4 regions of the Rhizobium zaerense genome follow, and region 3 is predicted to be linked to each of the others. Evidence: predicted binding sites of a transcription regulator. Region 3 holds the regulator's gene; each other region holds the start of a gene.
What was found. Region 3 encodes LexA, which represses DNA repair genes until DNA is damaged. Its sites were predicted from a motif close to TGTTCNNNNTGTGTTCNG; they were not measured.
Positions count from the first base shown of each region.

Region 1 (5,209 bases), 370 kb from region 3:
AAGCGACAGGCCGCGTTCCAACGTCTTGCGGAAGCGGTTTTCCTCCAGCTTCAGCGTTTCCGAGATCAACGCCTCGGCGCGCACCAGTTCCGGATAGGCGCGGCCCATCTGCTGCACCAGCGTCGGCAGCAGCTTGTAGACCAGCGGTTCCTTGGCGCCGAGCAGCTGTGCATGGCGCATGGCGCGGCGCATGATGCGGCGCAGTACATAACCACGGCCCTCATTCGACGGAAGCACGCCATCGGCGATCAGGAAGGCCGAGGAACGTAGGTGGTCGGCGATGACGCGGTGGCTGGCGCTGCCTTCCGCCTTGACGCCCATCGTGTCCTCGATGGTGCCGATCAACGTGCGGAAGAGATCGGTGTCGAACACGCTCTGAACGCCCTGCAGAACGGCGGCCATACGCTCCAGGCCCATGCCCGTATCGATCGACGGGCGGGGCAGCGGGTTGCGAACGCCGGGTTCGGTCTGCTCGAACTGCATGAAGACGAGGTTCCAGAACTCCAGGAACCGGTCGCCATCTTCCTCCGGGGAGCCCGGAGGGCCGCCCCAAACATTCTCACCCTGGTCGATGAAGATTTCCGAGCACGGGCCGCAGGGGCCGGTATCGCCCATCTGCCAGAAATTGTCGGATGTCGGGATGCGGATGATCTTGTCGTCGGAAAAGCCGGCGATCTTCTTCCACAGCGTCGCAGCTTCTTCGTCCTCGGAATAGACGGTCACCAGCAGGCGGTTCTTCGGAAGGTCGAAGCCTTCGGTGACGAGCTTCCAGGCAAGCTCGATCGCATTCTCCTTGAAATAGTCGCCGAAGGAGAAGTTGCCGAGCATCTCGAAGAAGGTCAGGTGGCGTGCAGTATAGCCGACATTGTCTAGGTCGTTGTGCTTGCCGCCGGCTCGCACGCATTTCTGCGAAGACGTCGCCGTCGAATAGGGACGCTTTTCGAGGCCGGTGAAGACGTTCTTGAACTGCACCATGCCGGCATTGGTGAACATCAGCGTCGGGTCGTTGCGCGGCACGAGCGGGCTCGACGGAACGATCTCGTGGCCGTTCTTCTTGAAATAGTCGAGGAAGGTCGACCGGATATCGTTCACGCCGCTCATGCTATGCCCTTCAATGCTGCCGGAGGCAGGTAAATACAAATCCATCGGCTTTTAACGTTCGCCTCCGCCACTGTCCAGCAGACAAACAAAGCCGGCCGCATTCTCATCAGGGAATGCGGCCGGCTTTGATGTTTGAAAGAACCGAGCGTGAAAATCACATTTCCGCGGCGGAGTCGCCATCATCCGGGTCCGGTCCGCCATTCTGCAGGAAGCGGTCGGCAATCAGGCCGGCATTCTGACGCAGCGACAGTTCAATCTCGCGGGCGAGATCCGGATTGTCGCGCAGGAAGGTCTTGGCGTTTTCGCGGCCCTGGCCGAGGCGCTGGCTGTTATAGGAGAACCAGGCGCCCGACTTTTCGACGATGCCGGCCTTGACGCCGAGATCGACCAGTTCGCCGGTCTTGGAAACACCCTCGCCGTACATGATGTCGAACTCGACCTGCTTGAAGGGCGGCGCCATCTTGTTCTTGACGACCTTGACGCGGGTCTGGTTGCCGATCACCTCTTCGCGCTCCTTGACCGCGCCGATGCGCCGGATGTCGAGGCGCACGGAGGCATAGAATTTCAGCGCATTGCCGCCCGTCGTCGTTTCCGGCGAACCGAACATGACGCCGATCTTCATGCGGATCTGGTTGATGAAGATCACCATGGTGTTCGACTTCGAGATCGAAGCGGTGAGCTTGCGCAGCGCCTGGCTCATCAGTCGTGCCTGCAGGCCGGGAAGGCTGTCGCCCATCTCGCCTTCGATTTCGGCGCGCGGCGTCAGGGCCGCGACGGAGTCGACGACGAGAACGTCGACCGCGCCGGAGCGCACCAGCGTATCGGTGATTTCGAGCGCCTGCTCGCCGGTATCGGGCTGCGAGATCAGCAGGTTCTGCAGGTCGACGCCAAGCTTGCGGGCATAGACGGGATCGAGCGCATGTTCGGCATCGACGAAGGCGCAGATGCCGCCCTTCTTCTGCGCTTCGGCAATCGTCTGCAGTGCAAGCGTCGTCTTACCGGAGCTTTCCGGTCCGTAGATTTCGATGATGCGGCCCCTCGGCAGGCCACCGACGCCGAGCGCGATATCGAGGCCAAGCGAGCCGGTCGAGATCGTCTCGATCTCGACAACGTTCTCGTTGGAGCCGAGCTTCATGATCGAGCCCTTGCCGAACGACCGCTCTATCTGTGAGAGTGCCGCTTCAAGCGCCTTGCTTTTGTCCACCGATTTGTCCTCTACCAGCCGCAATGAATTCTGAGACATCCCATCCACCTTTAGGTTATTGAAGCCGCTCTAGCAATGTCGAGTTTGTACTCCATTTGTTCCATTCTCGCAATAGGCGATCAAACAGTTGAAAGAAAAAGGTAAAACGACACGTGTTCTGCATTTGTTTTATCGATAAAAAGCAACGGCTTAGGCCAGAAATGCCGACTCGGCCGCGGAAGGGCGCGCTGTATCGATTCGTCCTTCGGGCATCGGGAGAGCGGATCGGATGAAGAAAAAGATTCTTGTTCTCGGCGGCGCCCATATCGACCGGCGCGGCCGCATCTCCGGCGAGACGGCGCCTGGCGCCAGCAATCCCGGCACATGGTTCGAGGAGCCGGGCGGCGGCGGCTTCAATGCGGCGCGCAACCTCTCAAGGCTCGGTTTTCAGGTGACTATGATCTCGCCGCGCGGCGGCGATCCGATGGGCGAGACGGTCGGAGAAGCTGCCGATTTCGCCGGCATCGACGACCGGCCCTTCGTCTTCCTCGACCGCAAGACGCCGAGCTACACGGCGATCATAGAGAAGGACGGCAATCTGGTGATCGCCCTTGCCGACATGGATCTTTACCGCTTCTTCGTGCCGCGGCGTCTCTCCATCCGCTGGGTGCGAGAGGCCTTCGCCGCGCATGATTTCATCCTCTTCGACGCCAACCTGCCGGAAGAGACGGTCGCGGCGATCGTCGCAAAGGCGCATTCGCTAGGCAAGCCCGTTGCGGCAATCGCCATCTCGCCGGCCAAGGTCGTCAGGCTGAAACCCTGCATCAGGAATATCGACTACCTGTTCCTGAATGAGGCTGAAGCCGCCGCCCTTGCCGGTGCACTGCCGGAAGACGCCGCCGGCTGGCCACCTTTGCTGAACGAGATCGGCGTCCGGAACGCCGTCGTTACTCGCGGTCAGCGCGAGCTCGTCGCACTTTGCGAGGGCCGCGCCGTAACACTGCAGCCGCCGATCGCCGACACCGTCGCCGATGTCACGGGTGCCGGCGACAGTCTTGCGGCCGGCACGCTCGCCGCCTTGATATCAGGCCTGCCGCTCGAAGAAGCCGTTCGTCACGGCACCGCAGCCGCCACCCTGACCGTCCAGTCGCGGCATGCCGTCAACGAAAATCTGACGCCCGATCTGCTGAATGAGGCGCTTGCCCTTGTTCCGAAGGTCAGAATTCTGCATTGAAGCGGCCAATTAAATAGTTGAGCATGATGTCGTCCGAAAACCGCTCGCACCTCGACATCATGCTCTGTCGATCACAGGACAAGACCATGACCAAGCCCATCTCCCCTCTTCTGCCGATCGCCTATTCGAAGGAAGTCGCCAGCGCCAAGCAGCGCGGCGCGCCACTGGTGGCACTGGAATCGACGATCATTACCCACGGCATGCCATATCCCGGCAATATCGAGATGGCCCGCAGCGTCGAGGCGATCATCCGCGAACAGGGTGCGGTGCCGGCAACGATCGCCGTCATTCACGGCACGCTGCATATTGGCCTTGAAGCCGGAGAACTGGAGCAACTCGCCAAGGCGACCGAAGTGATGAAGGTGTCGCGCGCCGATCTCGCCTTCGCCATCGCCGAGCGCCGCACCGGCGCCACCACAGTTGCGGCGACGATGATCGCGGCGGCGCGCGCCGGCATCCGCGTCTTTGCCACAGGCGGCATCGGCGGCGTGCATCGCGGCGCCGAGGAAAGCTTCGATATATCAGCAGATCTCGAGGAACTCGCCCGCACCGGCGTCATCGTCGTCTGTGCCGGCGCCAAGGCGATCCTCGACATTCCGAAGACGCTGGAAGTGCTGGAAACCCGCGGCGTGCCTGTCGTCACCTATGAGAGCGAGGAATTCCCCGCCTTCTGGTCGCGCTCCTCGGGCATCGGCAGCCCGCTGTCGCTGAACAGCCCGGCCGCCATCGCCAATTTCCAGACGGTGCGCGAGCAGCTCGGCGTCGACGGCGGCATGCTCGTTGCCAACCCCGTGCCGGAGGCCGACGAGATCGCGCGCGAGGAGATGGATATCTATATCGAGCGGGCGCTTGATAGCGCCGAACGCGACGAAGTGACCGGCAAGGCGGTCACACCCTATCTGCTCTCGACCATTTTCGACCTGACCGACGGCCAGAGCCTCAAGACCAATATTGCGTTGATTGAGAATAATGCGCGGCTTGCGGCTGAGATTGCGGTGGCGCTGGGTGAATGAGCGGTGATGGGGCTGGGGCCAGCATCGCCTTCAAAACGGGCATGCCGTGTAAGCCCCCTCTGCCCTGCCGGGCATCTCCCCCACAAGTGGGGAGACGACAAGCTGCGAGATCTTCGCATCACATCAACGTCTCGCCGAGCTGCAATGAATATTTGCTTGGGGAAGCCGGCGCGCCCAGCCGATCTCCCTCCTTGTGGGGGAGATGCCCGGCAGGGCAGAGGGGGGTGCGGCACGGCACAACGTGCCCTCCGACGCCCACCGCCCCTCACCCGTCCAACGTCTCCTTGACCACAACAGCTAGCTGCTTCAGTGAAAACGGCTTCGGCAAAAATCCGAATTTCGCCTCCGGCGGCAGATTGCGGGCGAAGGCATCTTCGGCATAACCCGAGACGAAGATGAACTTCATGTCGGGATAGGTCTTGCGCAGCTCGCGCAGCAGCGTCGGGCCGTCCATTTCGGGCATGACGACGTCGGAGACGACGATGTCGACCTTGCCGTCGAGTTCTTCCAAGATGGCCAGCGCCTCGACGCCCGAGCCCGCCTCGTGCACGGTATAGCCGCGCGTTTCCAGCATGCGTTTGCCGCCGCGGCGCACCGCCTCCTCGTCTTCGACGAGAAGGATGACGGCCGATCCGGTCAGGTCTTCCGGCTGCTGCGGCGACACCGGCAGCGGCACCA
Region 1 is NZ_CM132690.1:2,791,953-2,797,161, reverse strand. Features, by position in the region: gene alaS (alanine--tRNA ligase) at 1-1,101, opposite strand, end outside; gene recA (recombinase RecA) at 1,256-2,344, opposite strand; gene ACS4RR_RS13475 (carbohydrate kinase family protein) at 2,574-3,518, shown strand; gene ACS4RR_RS13470 (pseudouridine-5'-phosphate glycosidase) at 3,605-4,531, shown strand; gene cckA (cell cycle histidine kinase CckA) at 4,797-5,209, opposite strand, start outside.
Region 1: a site for LexA is predicted at 2,459-2,476, ahead of recA (recombinase RecA). Genes of this name have one in related genera too.

Region 2 (5,209 bases), 2.0 Mb from region 3:
CCGCCGACATGATAACCCGTCAGCCGCTCAGCATCGGCAGGCTTCATCATGTTGGCCGATTTGCCGTGAAAGGCGCTCGCCAGCTTCTTCATGCTGACCTCGCGATCCGACGGCACGACGACGCAGACCGGCTTGCCGTCCACCTCCGCCACCAGCGTCTTCAGCACTCGATGCGGCGCCTCGCCGAGCGCTTCGGCCGCCTGCAGCCCGACACGCTCGGCATTGGGGTCGTAGTCATAGGCATGGATCGTGAAGGCGATGCCCGCCTGCGAAAGAACCTGGGTCGCGCGCGTGGTCTTGGACATCTCTTTCCCTCGTGAGTTCACCCGGTCGCCTGTCAGCCGCCGAATGCACCGGCGTAAATCTCCGGCTTGAAGCCGATCAGCAATTTCCCCTTCGCCTCCAGCACCGGCCGCTTGATCATCGACGGCTGGTCGAGCATCAGGGCGATCGCCGTCTCCCGGCTCAGGTTCTCGCGCTCCGCATCGGGCAATTTGCGGAAGGTGGTGCCGGCGCGGTTGAGGACGATATCGAGGCCGGCCTGGTCGATCCAGGCTTCGAGATGGGCGCGATCGATACCCAGCGCCTTGTAATCGTGAAACTCATAGGCGACGCTGTGTTCTTCCAGCCAGCTGCGCGCCTTCTTCATCGTGTCGCAATTCTTGATGCCATAGATAGTGACGGCCATGCCCGATTGATCTCCCTGTGATGGCGCGAGATAACATGCACGAAGGCCGGCGCAAACGCCGTGCGACGTTTTATCCCCCGAGCGCGTCGCCGATCGAGGCAGACAAAGCCGGCCTGTGGCTCAATTCTCCAGCGTGCCGGCCTTGCGTGAAGCCTCGCTGGGTTCGTCGCAGGCGATCTTCATCAGGTCGCCGCGCCGCCGCACCAGCCGGTCGGATGTTCGGGTCAGGATCAGCCCATCCTGTGGCGCGCTGAGTTCGATGCTGCCGCCCGGCTGCCCTGGCCGGGTAATGATCGTCACTAGGCGGTCGCCTTCCGCAATCCTCTCGCCGATATTGCGATGAAAGAGCACGGCTCCGCCTTCCGGAGCGCGGATGATCTCGACATTGTCGAGCGGCACGGCCGGACCGGAAAATGCCGTCGCCGCCGGCTTTTCGTCGGCGACGATCCCCCGTGCCGCGAGGAAACGCCAGAGCCCGTCGGCGTCCTTTTTCGCCAATACCGGATCGACGTCGCGTTTGCCGCGCAGCTCGACGGTGACGGAAAGTCTGCCGGGCGGCTCGAATAGGCGTTCGCCGGGAATTTCATATTTCCATGCAAAGCCGACGGCCTCCTCGAAGGCCGAGCTTTCGCCATCCGAAAGCAGCACGGCTTCCATGTCGAGTGCAGCGGCAAGATCGGCCGCCTCCGGCCAGAAGGCCTCGTCGATATAGGCATATTGCAGCGATTCATCGTCGCAATGCAGGTCGAGCACGAGATCGGCCCCGAGCGCCAAATGCAGCAACTGTCGCTTCAATCTGTCGGTAGCCGGATAATCGTCGAGGTCTTCGATCAGCGTCGGGCGATCGGCCAGGGAGATCCGCGGAAAGTCCCGGTTGAAATTGGTGCGCGAGCCCAGGTCGAAACGGCCCTGCAATTCGCCGAAATGCGATTGCGCTGCACCGATCGGATTGGCCTGCGGCACGATGGTGATATTGCCGGCGATCCCGCCTTGGCTTTCCGCCTGCCGCAGCCTCTCGCAGAGGAAATGCAACAGCACCGTTCCCGGCAGCTCGCCGGCATGCAGTGCCGCCTGGATATAGGTCTTCGGCGCCTTCGGATCGCCGCCCGTAAAGCGCAGCACCGGCAGCCGCCACTCCGCTCCCGGCGTATCGCCCGGGATGATGATCTCTGAAACGTCCATGCTGATTTCGCTCCCCGTTTTGACCAATGTCGGAACAGGCTTTCGGAGCTTTATGCGCGGAAATCAGGCAAGCGCAAGCCGAGATCCGCGGACTCTTTGCCCTTAGCCCAGCAGTGGCCAGCGATCGATAATCCGATGTTCGGTTTTTCCGAGAACACTGTGGATGAGCAGGAATTCGGACGCCGTCCATGAAACGGGTGTGTCGAGGGTCGTCGGCGGCACGGCCTTGCGGTCGTAGAGCAGCGTCATATGCGGCGTGAAATCCCGGCTGATATTGTGCCGTAATCCGGCATTGTGCATGCCGATGCCCAGTTGGACATGCACTCGGGTGAGCGGTTTGCGTCCGCCCTCGCCGCAAAGCACAAGCGCTCGCGCCTGCGGGAATCGCATGATCCGGTCAAAGGTCACTGCGATCGGCGCACTTTCGACCGTGGCGCCGGCCTGCCGTGCCGCGAAGACCACATCCTCCGGCAGCTTCGGATAGTCTCCGACCCCGATGATCGACACATGCAATGTCGTCAAGCGCGGCCTGCCGGAAAGGGAGAAGGCTCGACGATAGTCATCGGCGATTGCGGCCGCCTGCTGCTCGATGGCATCAGGAGGACAGAGCGCAAAGAAAAGCCGGTGTCCGCTGGTGTAGCTTTCGTTCCGCTGTCCGCGATCATTTTTGTCGTCTCCGAAGTCGAGGGGCATTTGGTTCATGGAATTTCAGGTCGTCATGACCCGCCTCGTCGTTTCCAAACCGCGCCGAAGGATACTCCGAAAGAAGGCGATATTAAGAACAAAAAGAGAACATAATTTCCTGATAGGCTCGGCGTCACACTCATCCGAGCCGTCGCGGCAAAAGGGGCTGACTTGGAGGTTCGGGCAACAGTGCAGGGGTGCATCGCGATCTTTCCTGAAAGCCCGGCGCGCGCAAGAAACGGGTTGAAACCGACGCCATCCCATACGATTTTGAGGGTCATCGAAAACGCGGAGGCTGTGTCATGGCTGAGACAACGCACCACTATCTCATCTTCGAAACCGCGGGCGGTTTCTGCGGCATCGCCTGGAGCGACGCCGGCATTGCCCGCTTCCAACTACCGACCAAATCGGCAGAGGCGACTGAACGGCTGCTGCTGCGCCGCCTGCCGGATGCCGAAGCCGGCGCGCCGACGCCTGCCGTGCTGGAAACGGTCGCGGCCGTGAAGCGCTACTTCCAGGGCGAAGAGACGGATTTTTCCGGCGTCGAACTCGATCTTGCTGGGCAGGATGCCTTCTTCCGGGATATTTATGCGGCGGCAAGGCGTGTCGGCTGGGGCCGCACCACGACTTACGGCGCGCTGGCCAAGGAGCTCGGCGTCGGGCCGGAAGCCGCCCGCGACGTCGGCCAGGCGATGGCGAAGAACCCTGTCGCTTTGATCATCCCGTGTCACCGGGTGCTCGCGGCCGGCGGCAAGATCGGCGGCTTTTCCGCGCCCGGCGGTTCGTCATCGAAGGCGCGGATGCTGGAGCTCGAAGGCGTCAACCTCGCCCCACCGCCGCCTGCCCAGCAGTCGTTGGGGTTTTAGGCGGCTGAGCTTTTTTCGTTTTCCGCAATTCCCGGCAAAATCGCTTCGCGCTTTGCCTGGCAAAACCGCTCTACACTTTTGCTGGAATTGCTTTGGCAGGGTCTCAGCCGATCAATGCGGGCTGGCTGTGGGCCGGATGATGATCTCGCTGACATCGACGTCGTCAGGCTGGCTGACGGCGTAGAGGATCGAATTGGCGATGGCCTCGGGGCTGATGGTGATCGCCCTGAACGCCTTCATGGCGTCCCGCGCGGTTGGATCGGTGATCGTCTCGGCCAGTTCCGATGTCGTCGTGCCGGGCGAGATGACGGTGACGCGGATACGATCGGTCTCCTGCCGCAATCCGTCCGAGATCGCCCGCACCGCGAATTTTGTCGCGCAATAGACGGCGGCCGTCGGCGAGACGCTGTGGCCGCCGATCGAAGACAGGTTGATGATCTGACCTGATCTCTGCGCCTTCATGATCGGAAGTGCGGCCGCGATGCCGTAGAGAACGCCCTTGATATTGACGTCGACCATCCGGTCCCATTCGTCGACCTTGAGGGCTTCCAGCGGCGACAGCGGCATGACGCCGGCATTGTTGACGATGACGTCGAGCCGGCCGAATTCGGACCTGGCAAAGCCTGCAAAAGCTTCCACGTCCGCACGGTCGGTGACGTCAAGCTTCTGCAGGCGCACCGACCCGCCCTTTGCGGCGATGTCACCGGCGAGTTCCTCCAGGCGCTCGGTGCGGCGGGCGCCGATCACGATATGGGCGCCTGCGGCAGCCAGCACCTTTGCCGCCGCCTCTCCGATGCCGCTGCTGGCTCCGGTGATGGCAATGACTTTTCCTTCGATATCAGGCATTTCAAGCTCCGTTGTACGCCGCTCGCTTGGCGATGCGGCCCGGGGGTGGTCAGGTGGGAATATCGGCGCTGAGCGATGTCTCCGCCCAGGCGTCGAAGTTTGCGCGCAGCGCATCGAGCCGTTCGCGGGCGATCTTCAGGGCGGGTGCGCCGAGCAGCAGGCGCAGCGGCGGTTCGTCCGCTTCGAACGCCGATATGATCGCGGTTACCGCGCGCGCGGGATCGCCTGGCTGGTTGCCGGAGATCGAGCGGGTGGCCCGGCGCCGCTTGCCGGATGTTTCCGCATAGTCGTCGATGATCGTGCTGGATTCGACCATCGACCGACCGGCCCAATCCGTGCGGAAGGCGCCGGGTTCGAGGATCGTCACATCGATGCCGAGCGGCCTGACCTCATGCGAAAGCGATTCCGACAAGGCTTCGACCGCAAACTTGGTGGCGTGGTAGTAGCCGGTTGCGGCAAAAGCGACGAGCCCACCGAGCGAGGAGACGTTGAAGATATGCCCCCGTCGGCGTCGGCGCATGCCCGGCAGGGCCTGCTTGGTGACAGCGATCAATCCGAAGACGTTGGTCTCGAACTGGGCGCGTATCTCGGCGTCGTCGCCCTCTTCGATGGCCGAGAGGTAGCCGTAGCCGGCATTGTTGACGAGGACGTCGATCGCACCGAAATGCGTTTCGGCATCACGGACCGCGCCGGCGATGGAGCGGCTGTCGGTCACATCGAGTGCAAGGGCAAGCGCGCGGTTTCCGTGCGCTGCCGTGAGATCTGCCAGGGTCTCGGGTCTGCGCGCCGTCATGGCGGCACGCCAGCCGCGGGAGAGGACGGCTCCGGCAAGTGCCCGGCCGAGGCCGGACGATGCGCCGGTGATGAACCAGATGGGTGTTGGGGAAGACATGATTGTCATCCTTTCCGGCCGGCAAATGCGGCCTTCTCCTGTGGGATGTTG
Region 2 is NZ_CM132690.1:217,197-222,405, reverse strand. Features, by position in the region: partial or broken gene ybaK (Cys-tRNA(Pro) deacylase) at 1-305, opposite strand, end outside; gene ACS4RR_RS01135 (ArsC family reductase) at 338-688, opposite strand; gene ACS4RR_RS01130 (M14 family metallopeptidase) at 809-1,870, opposite strand; gene ACS4RR_RS01125 (2'-5' RNA ligase family protein) at 1,973-2,572, opposite strand; gene ACS4RR_RS01120 (methylated-DNA--[protein]-cysteine S-methyltransferase) at 2,857-3,420, shown strand; gene ACS4RR_RS01115 (SDR family oxidoreductase) at 3,532-4,266, opposite strand; gene ACS4RR_RS01110 (oxidoreductase) at 4,316-5,167, opposite strand.
Region 2: a site for LexA is predicted at 2,648-2,665, ahead of ACS4RR_RS01125 (2'-5' RNA ligase family protein). Genes of this name have one in related genera too.

Region 3 (5,209 bases):
CCTTCGCAGCTGGGCTTGGGCGGCACATGCAGGAGTTGACCACAGTCGAATTGCGGCCGGAAGCAGGCGAAGGCCTCGCCGACTCCGCCGGTTTTTCTCCACCTGTCATGGTGACGCGCCCGACAAGAACGCAGTCGACGAGCCCCTTGCGGCACCGGCTGCCGGCAGCAGCCTCGCAATCGCTGCGTATCGGCATGCGGATGCTGAGCGAAGAGGCGGACCACGGCCGTCTGCTGCTTGTCTCGCCTGTCTTCCTCGGTGCCGGGTCAGCCTTCTGGTTTCTCGCGGCATCGGACTTTCCGCTCGTTGCATCGCTGCTCTGCCTGTTGCTGCTGATCGTCGCCGTTCTCATCGCCAGCCGCAGCCGGGCGGCATTGCGGGCAACGCTGCTGGCGCTTGCACTTGTGGCCTGCGGCATGGCCTCCGCGCAGCTCGAGAGCTGGCGGGCTTCGACCGTGATCCTCGATTCCGCCGTCACGACGACGGTGACCGGCCGTGTGGAACGGCGCGAAGGCGACGGTCGCGGCCGGTGGCGCTACATTCTTGCCGTCACCGGTACGGAGGCGCCGGAAGTGAAGCGGTCGCCCGAACGCATAACTGCGATCACCCGCGGCGCAGACGCGCCCATCGAGATCGGTGATATCATAACCGGCAGGGCGCGGCTGACGCCGCCGGCAGGTCCAGCACTTCCTGAGCTCAACGACTTCTCCTTCGGTGCCTATTTCGATGGAATCGGCGCGAACGGCTTCTTCTACGGCGCGCCGTCGAAGGTCGACTGGCAGGCAGGTCCGCAGGCGGCAAGATCGACGTGGGAAGCTCTGCTCGAAGGGCTCTACCGGCTGCGCAGCGGCATTGGCGACCGCATAAGGTCGATCTTGCCTGGCGACACCGGCGCTTTCGCCGCTGCTCTGGTGACGGACGAGCGGCGCGCCATCTCGAATGAGACGACGGAAGCGCTGCGCCAGTCCGGCCTGGCTCATATCGTCGCCATCTCCGGCCTCAACATGGCGCTGTCGGCCGGTATCTTCTTCGTTGGGTTCCGGATGTTGCTCAGCCTCTTTCCCGGCGTCGCTGAGGCCTATCCGACGAAGAAGATCGCTGCCGCCGGCGCGCTCATCGCCGTGACCGCCTATTTCCTGATCTCGGGCTTTGGGGTCTCTGCCGAACGCGCCTTCATCATGATGGCCATCATGTTGATTGCCGTCTTCTTCGACCGGCCGTCGATCAGCCTGCGCAATGTCGCGCTCTCCGCGCTCGTCATCATCGCCATTTCGCCGTCCGAGGTCTTGGGTCCGAGCTTCCAGATGTCCTTTGCCGCGACATTGGCGCTGGTCTCGGGCTATCAGCTGTGGAAGGACCGGCGCGTCCGCGAAAACGCCTTCCTCAAGCTGCCGATCATCAGGCCGGTCGTTACGGTTGCGGGTTTCTTCGGCGGCGTCTTCCTGACGTCGCTGATCGGCGGCTTTTCAACCGCGCTGTTTTCGATCGAGCATTTTCATCGCCTGACCGCCTATGGCCTGCCGGCAAACCTCGCGACGATGCCGATCATCTCCTTTATCGTCATGCCGGCCGGGCTGCTGGCGATGCTGCTCATGCCTTTCGGTCTGGATGTTTGGGCCTGGAAGGTCGTCGGATTCGGCCTCGATCTGGTGATCGCGGTCGCAAAGACGGTATCCGGCTGGGGCGGCAATATCGACGTTGGCCGTTTGCCCGGCTGGTATTTCGCGGTCGCCGTGGCAGGCTTTCTTCTGCTGACGCTGCTCCGGACGCGACTGCGCCATTCCGGCACATCGATCATCGCAGTCTCGACGCTCATCCTGTTCCTTCTACCGGTTCCCCGGCCGCCGGATCTGGTGATTTCGGAGGATGGCAATCTCGTCGCGGTCGTCGAGGCGGCAGCAATGGCGTCCAACCGTGAACGACCGCCGGATTTCATCTTCGACCAATGGCAGAGAGCGCTGGTCCTGCCGACGCATGATCCGCCGAAGATGCTGGATGGTCCTGCTATCCCGCCGGAGGGAGAAGACCGCCGCGTCAGGCTTTCCCGCGATCAGCAGACCGAAGCGAGGACCGCGATGCGTGCAGCCGCAGCGGCCGGTGAAGCAAACCGCTTTTCCTGCGTCAAAAAGGCCTGGTGCACATCAAGGCTTGGCAATGGCCAGGTCGTGGCCGTCATCGACAATGCCGCCTATCTCGGCCCCGCATGCGACGCCGCCGATATCGTCGTGACGTCGGTCCGCCTGCGCTTCAACAGCTGCCGCTCAGGTGCGACGCTCTTCACCGGTGAAACGCTGCGCAGGACCGGTTCCGTCGAGTTGCGCTTCACGAACGCCGGCCTGGAGGTGGCAACCGCATTCGATGCATTGTCGCGGCCATGGATGCGCCATCGCGCCTATGACTGGCGCAGCAATAGTTTTACCGAGCCCGGTCTAGCCAAGGTCAGTGATAGCGGCGAATAAGACCGACGAGCTTGCCCTGAACCTTGACACGGTCCGGCCCGAAAATCCGGGTCTCGTAAGCCGGGTTGGCGGCTTCGAGCGCAATCGAGGCGCCCTTGCGGCGGAAGCGTTTGAGTGTCGCTTCCTCGTCGTCGACGAGAGCAACGACGATGTCGCCAGGACTTGCGGTGCTGCCGTTGCGGATGATCACGGTGTCGCCGTCAAAGATGCCGGCGTCGATCATCGAATCGCCCTTGACCTCCAGCGCATAATGTTCACCGGAACCGAGCATGTCGGCCGGAACGACGATGTCGTGGGTGTTGTTCTGGATCGCCGAGATCGGAACACCGGCGGCGATGCGGCCCATGACCGGCACGGAGACCGAGTTGCCGTTGTCGGCGACGGGTTTTGCAGGGGCAGGAGCGGCGACCGGCTGTGGCTTGCCGAGGCTGCCCTCGATGACGCTCGGCGAAAAGCCACGCCGCGGCTGGATGCTGGGGCTGTAGGCCTCCGGAAGCTTGATGACCTCGATCGCGCGGGCCCGGTTCGGTAGGCGGCGAATGAAGCCACGTTCCTCGAGCGCTGTAATCAAGCGATGAATCCCGGACTTCGAAGCGAGGTCCAGGGCATCCTTCATTTCGTCGAAAGATGGCGGAACGCCGGATTCCTTCATGCGCTCATGAATGAAAAGGAGAAGCTCCTGTTGTTTGCGCGTGAGCATCGACGTTGTGACCTCGTGATTGAAACAAATCCAGAACAGACACTATATGTTCCATATGTGTTCCGCAAGTAGCTAAATTTCCGTAAAACTTGGCACCAACTCGTCGAGATTCTTATTTTCATTCGCCGGATTGGACACATGTCTTGCATTGAGGGTGGCGCTGTCGCACATCTCTTGCCGATTTGAGGAGGGATATGATGAACACGCATTCCACCAAACCGTACCCGCTGGATCATGTCGTGCTGCCGGTCGTCGACATCGATCTGGCGCGCGAAAGGCTCGGCAAGCTCGGCTTCACCGTTGCCGCCGATGCGCGCCATCCCTTCGGAACGGAGAATGCCTGCGTCTTCTTTGCCGACAAGACCTATCTGGAGCCGCTCGGGATCGCGAGCGTCGAGGAGAGCGAGGCATCGGCGCGACGAGGCAATGTCTTCACCGCTCGCAACCGGGCTTTCCGCTTCCGTTGCGGCGCGGAGGGGCTTTCGGCGGTGGCCTTCGGCAGCAAGGATGCCGGCATCGATCATCAGGATTTCGTCGGCAACGGGTCGAGCGCCGGGGAGATGCTGCAGTTCAACCGGCCGATGACGATGCCGGACGGCTCCGAGACGATTGCCGGCTTCAAGCTGGCTTTTGCCGGCGACCTGCGCGCGCCTGATCTCTTGCTCTTCACCGTCGAGCGTATCAATCCGCTGCCGGCCGACCGCGCCGCGCTGGAGACGCATGCCAATGGCGTGACCGGCATAACGGAGATCGCGCTTTGCGCGCCGGAACCGGCCGCATTCGCTGCCTTCGTCGGCCTTGCAGCGGCGCAATCGGCAGTCGAGAAAACCGGTTTCGGCGTCAATGTCGCGGCGTCAAATGCGAAAATCGGTCTGATGACGCCGGAAGGGCTGGAGGCCTATTTCGACATCGCCGGCTCATCCGCAGATCGCGGCCTGCGCGGCCGGGCAATCCTCTTTGCTGTTGCCGATCTTGCCGTGACAGAAGCGCATTTGGCTGCTAACGGGGTGACATACACGCGCAAGAACAATCGCATTCTGGTGAAGCCCGCGCCCGGGCAGGGCACGCTCTTCGCCTTCGAGGAAACACGATGAGCACTGATACGAATTCCGACGTCAGGGTCGGCGAAGGCCAAGGCCAGGTCACCTTTTCCAATACCGGCCGCCTGTCGCTAATTGCCGGTCCCTGCCAGATGGAGAGCCGCGACCACGCCTTCATGGTCGCCGGCACGCTGAAGGAGCTTTGCGGAAGGCTCGGCATCGGCCTCGTCTACAAGAGTTCCTTCGACAAGGCGAACCGGACCTCGCTCTCGGCCGAACGCGGTATCGGGATCGAAAAGGGCATGGAGGTCTTTGCCGACCTCAAGAAGGAATTCGGCTTTCCCGTCCTGACCGACGTTCATACCGCCGAACAATGCGCCGAGGTGGCAAAGATCGTCGACGTCCTGCAGATCCCGGCCTTCCTTTGCCGCCAGACCGACCTTCTTATTGCCGCGGCCAAGACCGGCCGCGTCGTCAACGTCAAGAAGGGCCAGTTCCTCGCTCCCTGGGATATGAAGAACGTTCTGAAGAAGCTCAATGCCAGTGGCAATCCGAACGTGCTGCTGTGCGAGCGCGGCGCCTCTTTCGGTTACAACACGCTGGTTTCCGACATGCGTTCGCTGCCGATCATGGCGGCGATGGGCGCCCCCGTTATCTTCGATGCGACCCATTCCGTGGCGCAGCCGGGCGGGCAGGGCGAATCCTCCGGCGGTCAGCGGGAATTCGTGGAAACGCTGGCGCGCGCAGCGGTGGCTACCGGTATCGCCGGCGTGTTCGTCGAAACCCACCAGGACCCCGACAATGCACCTTCCGACGGCCCCAACATGGTCTATCTCAAGGACATGCCGCGGCTGCTTGAAAAGCTACTCGCCTTCGATGCGGTCGCCAAGGCTTGACGTTCAACAGCCTGACATGATCGTGCTATAGGCGAGATCCGAACACGGTCCGAAGGCTGGAAATTGCAGCATTGTAATTTGCACGCCTTCGACTAAGACAGGTTTCGAACCGAC
Region 3 is NZ_CM132690.1:3,162,898-3,168,106, reverse strand. Features, by position in the region: gene ACS4RR_RS15325 (ComEC/Rec2 family competence protein) at 27-2,459, shown strand; gene lexA (transcriptional repressor LexA) at 2,440-3,159, opposite strand; gene ACS4RR_RS15315 (VOC family protein) at 3,357-4,253, shown strand; gene kdsA (3-deoxy-8-phosphooctulonate synthase) at 4,250-5,095, shown strand.

Region 4 (5,209 bases), 1.9 Mb from region 3:
CGAGATTGTGCATCCGTTTTCGTATTTCCTCCGGAGTAACGCCCTCATGACGCAGGAAGGCGTTTAAGTAGAGTTCAATGGCGTGAATGGCGCACATTCGAGCTGGTGCGATGGATAGTGCAACTTGCTTCTGACCCTCGCTGAATAGGAGGATCGAAGCGCGAGAGTAGGCATTCGCCAAGTTTAGGACTTCCCAGGGTTTGGCGTTTGAGCCCGGAAATTCATTACTCATGGGCATCCCCGGCGACAGGCTTTCTCATCCTTCACTTCCGATCGACTATGTCGAACAGACCGACATCCTTCTTAAGATTTTTTCAGCCGAAGCTAATATTGTAAAGAGCAACGAAGTGAGGAGAGGCTCTTGCCCCTAATGGATTAAGCGACATGGAGGATGCCTAAATCGGCGTCCTAGGCAGCTTCGGCACCGCCTTCGGCAGATCATCCCCTTGCCACGGCATTCGCGCCGATCGCGGCTGGCAACGCGCCCGTTTTGGCAGCGATCAGCGCAAACGCGATTGACGGATCGACGGAGGTAGGCGGCCTGACGACTAATACTTCAAAATATCTGCGCGCATCCACCCTTCTTCTTAGGCCGCAGCCGTTAACCTCTCTCCGGCAATGCGATAGGAAATCGCTTCGGCGAGATGGATGCGGCCGACGGTCGGTTTGCCGTCGAGATCGGCGAGCGTGCGGGCGACCTTGAGCACGCGGTGGTAACCGCGGGCGGAGAATTTCATCTTTTCGGCGGCGTCTCGCAGCAGCTGCAGGCCGCTGGCATCGGGTTCGGCCAGTTTCTCGATCATCGCGGTGGAGCAGCGGGCATTGGTGCCGATGCCTTTTGCGCCGGTGCTTTCGAAGCGCTCCTGCTGGATTTCACGGGCGCGGGCGACACGGCGGGCAACGTCCGCGCTGGTTTCAGCCGCCATCGGCCGGATCAGATCGGCGGCGGAGACGGCCGGCACGTCGATGCGGATATCGATGCGATCCATCAGCGGGCCGGAGATGCGGGCCTGGTAATCGCTCATGCAGCGCGGGCCGCGGGCGCAGCTATGGCCGGGCTCGCCGGCCATGCCGCAGCGGCAGGGGTTCATTGCCGCGATCAGCTGGAATTTCGCCGGATAGGAGACGCGGTGATTGGCCCGCGCGATGACACATTCGCCGCCTTCGAGCGGCTGGCGCAGCGCATCCAGCGCCTGCGGCGTGAATTCGGGAAACTCGTCGAGAAACAGCACCCCGTGATGGGCAAGCGAGGCTTCGCCCGGGCGGGCGCGTATCCCGCCGCCGACGAGAGCCGCCATGGTGGCGGAATGATGCGGGGTGCGGAAGGGCCTTCGATCGGAAAGCTTGCCGCCGGAGAGCTGACCGGCGATCGAATGGACCATCGAGACCTCCAGCAGCTCGGCGGCCGAAAGCGGCGGCAGGATCGACGGCAGCCTTGCCGCCAGCATCGATTTGCCGGAGCCCGGAGGACCGACCATCAAAAGATTATGACCGCCGGCAGCAGCCACTTCGAGCGCGCGCTTGGCGCTTTCCTGGCCCTTGATCTCGGCGAGATCCGGCAGGTTTGCGGCATTGGCGCGGATCGACGCTTCCGGCCTGGACAGGACCTGCGTGCCGCGGAAATGATTGGCAAGGGCAATCAGGCTGCGCGGGGCGAGGATATCGACCTCGGCGCCTGCCCAGGCGGCTTCGGCGCCGCTTTCGGCCGGGCAGATCAGCCCCTTGCCGAGCGCATTGGCGCCGATCGCCGCCGGCAGCGCGCCTGAGATGGCGGCGATCGTTCCGTCGAGATTGAGTTCGCCGACGACGACAAAATCCGACAGTGCATCGGCGGGAATGGCGCCGAGCGCCGCCATCAGGGCAAGCGCGATCGGCAGGTCGAAATGCGAACCTTCCTTCGGCAGGTCGGCCGGCGCCAGATTGACGGTCACGCGCTTTGCCGGCAGGGCCAGGCCGGAGGCGTGGAGGGCTGCCTGCACGCGCTCGCGGCTTTCGGCCACCGCTTTGTCGGGCAGACCGACGATCTGCATGCCGACCTTGCCGGGCGCGACCATGACCTGAACCTCGACCGGCACACCTTCGATGCCCTGAAATGCCACCGTACTGACACGCGCGACCATATGCCCATCCCCTTGCCGCAAACTCTTATACCGCCCCCGGCCGTTCAGGGCCAGCGGTTGCAATCTGGCATGGAATCTGGAATAAAACAAGAACAATCAAAGAACGTAGTCAGGCATCCGCTGTGACCTTGGTTTGTGCTTGGGGTGCGGGACCAGAACGGTCATGGGCGGCTGGCTCAGCCGCGCTTGCGCTCGATCGCATCCCAAAGCAGGCTGGCGATATCGGCGCCGCCGAATTTCTTGACCTCGCGGATGCCGGTGGGCGAGGTGACGTTGATTTCGGTCATGTAATCGCCGATCACATCGATGCCGACGAGTAGGAAGCCGCGCTCCCTCAGCGCCGGGCCGATGCGGGTGCAGATTTCCTGTTCGCGCGGCGTCAGTTCGGTCGCCTCGGCGCGGCCACCGACATGCATGTTGGAGCGGCTGTCATGCTCGGCCGGCACGCGGTTGATGGCGCCGGCGAATTCGCCGTCGACTAGGATGATGCGTTTGTCGCCCTTGCGCACGTCAGGCAAATATTGCTGGGCGATGAAGGGCTCGCGGAAAAGCTGGCCGAACATTTCGAGCAGCGAAGAGAGGTTGCGATCGTCGCGGGTCGAATGGAAGACGCCGGCGCCGCCATTGCCGTAAAGCGGCTTCAGGATGATATCGCCCATCTCGTCGCGGAAGCGGCGGATCTCGTCGGCATCCTTGGTGATCAGCGTCTTCGGCATCAGGTCGGCGAATTCGGTGACGAAGATCTTTTCCGGCGAATTGCGCACCCAGGCCGGATCGTTGACGACGAGCGTCTTCGGATGGATGCGCTCGAGCAGATGCGTCGAGGTGATATAGGCCATGTCGAAGGGCGGGTCCTGGCGCAACAGCACGACATCCATGGTCGCGAGATCGACGCGCTCCGGCGCGCCAAGTTCAAAATGATCGCCCTTGACGTCGCGCAGCACCATCGGCTCGACGCTGGCATAGAGCTTGCCGTCGCGAAAGCTCAGGCGTTCGGGGGTGTAATGGAAGAGCTTGTAGCCGCGTACCTGGGCTTCCAGGCTCATGGCGAAGGTGGAATCGCCTGCGATATTGATGCCTGCGACATGGTCCATCTGGACCGCTACATTGGTGATCTTGGCCATTTCCATCCCTCGCTGAATGCCGGACAGATGTAGGTCGGCCAGATACCAAACGCAACGGGCAATCAGGGGCTTCCGGTCGCAGTTTTCAGGCAGCGATGCCCTGGTTGCCGCTGTTGCGCAGCATGTTGCGGAGGCGGTAGGCGATCGCCAAGGGCTTCGGGAAGGGTTTGCGCAGGAACGCGACCTTGCGGACGTAATTGTCGACCCGCCAGCTTGCCCAGGTTCCACCGGCAAAGAAGGCGACGTCGCCGGCACGCAGGGTTCGTTCGGTGCCGTCCTCGGCGGTGATATGCACCTCGCCTTCGAGGATCATCACCGTCTCGTCCCAGCCGAAATACCAGCGGAATTCGCCCGCCGTGCAATCCCAGATCGCCGTTAGTGACGCCTCGTCATGGCCGCGCGAATGTTCGGCGGTGCGGGCCTGCGGATAGCCGCTGACGATCCAGTCCGGATTGATCGGCGTGGATTTCAGCGGCAACAGATCGCTCGCATGCGCGACGAAGGATTTTCCGGCCGGCTTCGTTACGGCATACGGCACCGAGCGCGCGGCCGTGGCGACCGCACTTGCAAGCATCAGCTTCCAGGCCATGAAGCAACCCCCAATTGTTATCCCTACCGAGATTTGGGGTAGCAGAGAGTCGTAAGAACCTGGTTCACGCGGGGACTAAAAGTTTAACGATCCGGAAATCCGATAGGTCGGAAGGAGGTCAGAAGGCATCAATAAAGTGCCGCGGCAATCGGCCGGGCATGATCGCCACAATGTCATAACGCTGGGAAAGGCGGGCCTGATCCGCCTGGCGGGCGAGCCAGAGATCGCTTGCCGCCCTTATGCGCTTCTGTGCGGCGGTAGAGACGGCATCGACCGCCGCGGCCTCGCCACGGCGGGCCTTGACCTCGACGAAGACGGCGAGATCGCCCTTGCGGGCGATGATATCGATCTCGCCGAGCCGGGTGCGATGGCGCAGCGCCAGGATGCGATAGCCCTTCAGCATCAGGAAAGCGGCCGCGACATATTCCGACATGCGGCCCCGGCGCAGCGCCTTCCTTCTGATCGCGGTGAGATCATTATCGCCCATCGGCGTTCTTGATCTCCAGCAGGCGCTGGTAGAGCACCTTGCGCGGCAGGCCGGTGAGGCGGGCGGCCTCGGTCGCGGCGCTGGCCGTCGGCATCGACTTCGACAGGTCGGCCAGCATGGCTTCGACATCGGCCGCATCCGTTTCGACCGGCTCCGGCGGACCGATCACGAGGACGATCTCGCCTTTGACGTTTTCCACCTGCTGATAATGCGCCGCAAGGTCGGCAAGCGTGCCGCGGCGGAACTCCTCATAGGTCTTGGTCATCTCACGGCAGACGGAGGCGGGCCGGGCGGCGCCCAGCACATCGGCGGCGGCGAGAAGCGTTGCGCCGATGCGATGCGGCGATTCAAAGAAGATCAGCGTCGCGGGTACTGCGGCAAGTTCACCGAGGCGGTCGCGGCGGGCCTTGTCCTTGGCCGGCAGGAAACCGGCGAAAAGAAAGGCATCGTTCGGCAGGCCGGAGCCGACAAGGGCTGCGAGCGGGGCTGAGGCGCCGGGAATGGGGATGACGCGGTAACCTGCCGTTATCGCCTGCTGCGCCAGCCGATAACCGGGATCGGAGACGAGCGGCGTGCCGGCATCGGAAACCAGCGCCACCGAGCGGCCAGCTTCGAGCGCCTGCAGCAGCCTTGGGCCAGCCTCGTCGGCATTATGCTCGTGATAGGCGAAAGGGCGGTTCTGGATGCCGTAACGGTCGAGCAGCACGCGGGTGACGCGCGTATCCTCGCAGGCAAGCACGTCGGTGCCGGCCAGCGTTTCGAGCGCGCGCAGGGTGATGTCGCCGAGATTGCCGATGGGGGTGGCGACGAGATAGAGCGCCGGCTCCAGCGGCCGCGCCGGCACCGCCATATTGTGCAGGCGGAAGCTTCGCCGGCTGGCGGCGTCCGC
Region 4 is NZ_CM132690.1:175,327-180,535, forward strand. Features, by position in the region: gene ACS4RR_RS00885 (hypothetical protein) at 1-232, opposite strand, end outside; gene ACS4RR_RS00890 (YifB family Mg chelatase-like AAA ATPase) at 588-2,120, opposite strand; gene gshB (glutathione synthase) at 2,297-3,244, opposite strand; gene ACS4RR_RS00900 (cupin domain-containing protein) at 3,330-3,833, opposite strand; gene ACS4RR_RS00905 (YraN family protein) at 3,952-4,320, opposite strand; gene rsmI (16S rRNA (cytidine(1402)-2'-O)-methyltransferase) at 4,310-5,209, opposite strand, start outside.
Region 4: a site for LexA is predicted at 2,198-2,215, ahead of ACS4RR_RS00890 (YifB family Mg chelatase-like AAA ATPase). Genes of this name have one in related genera too.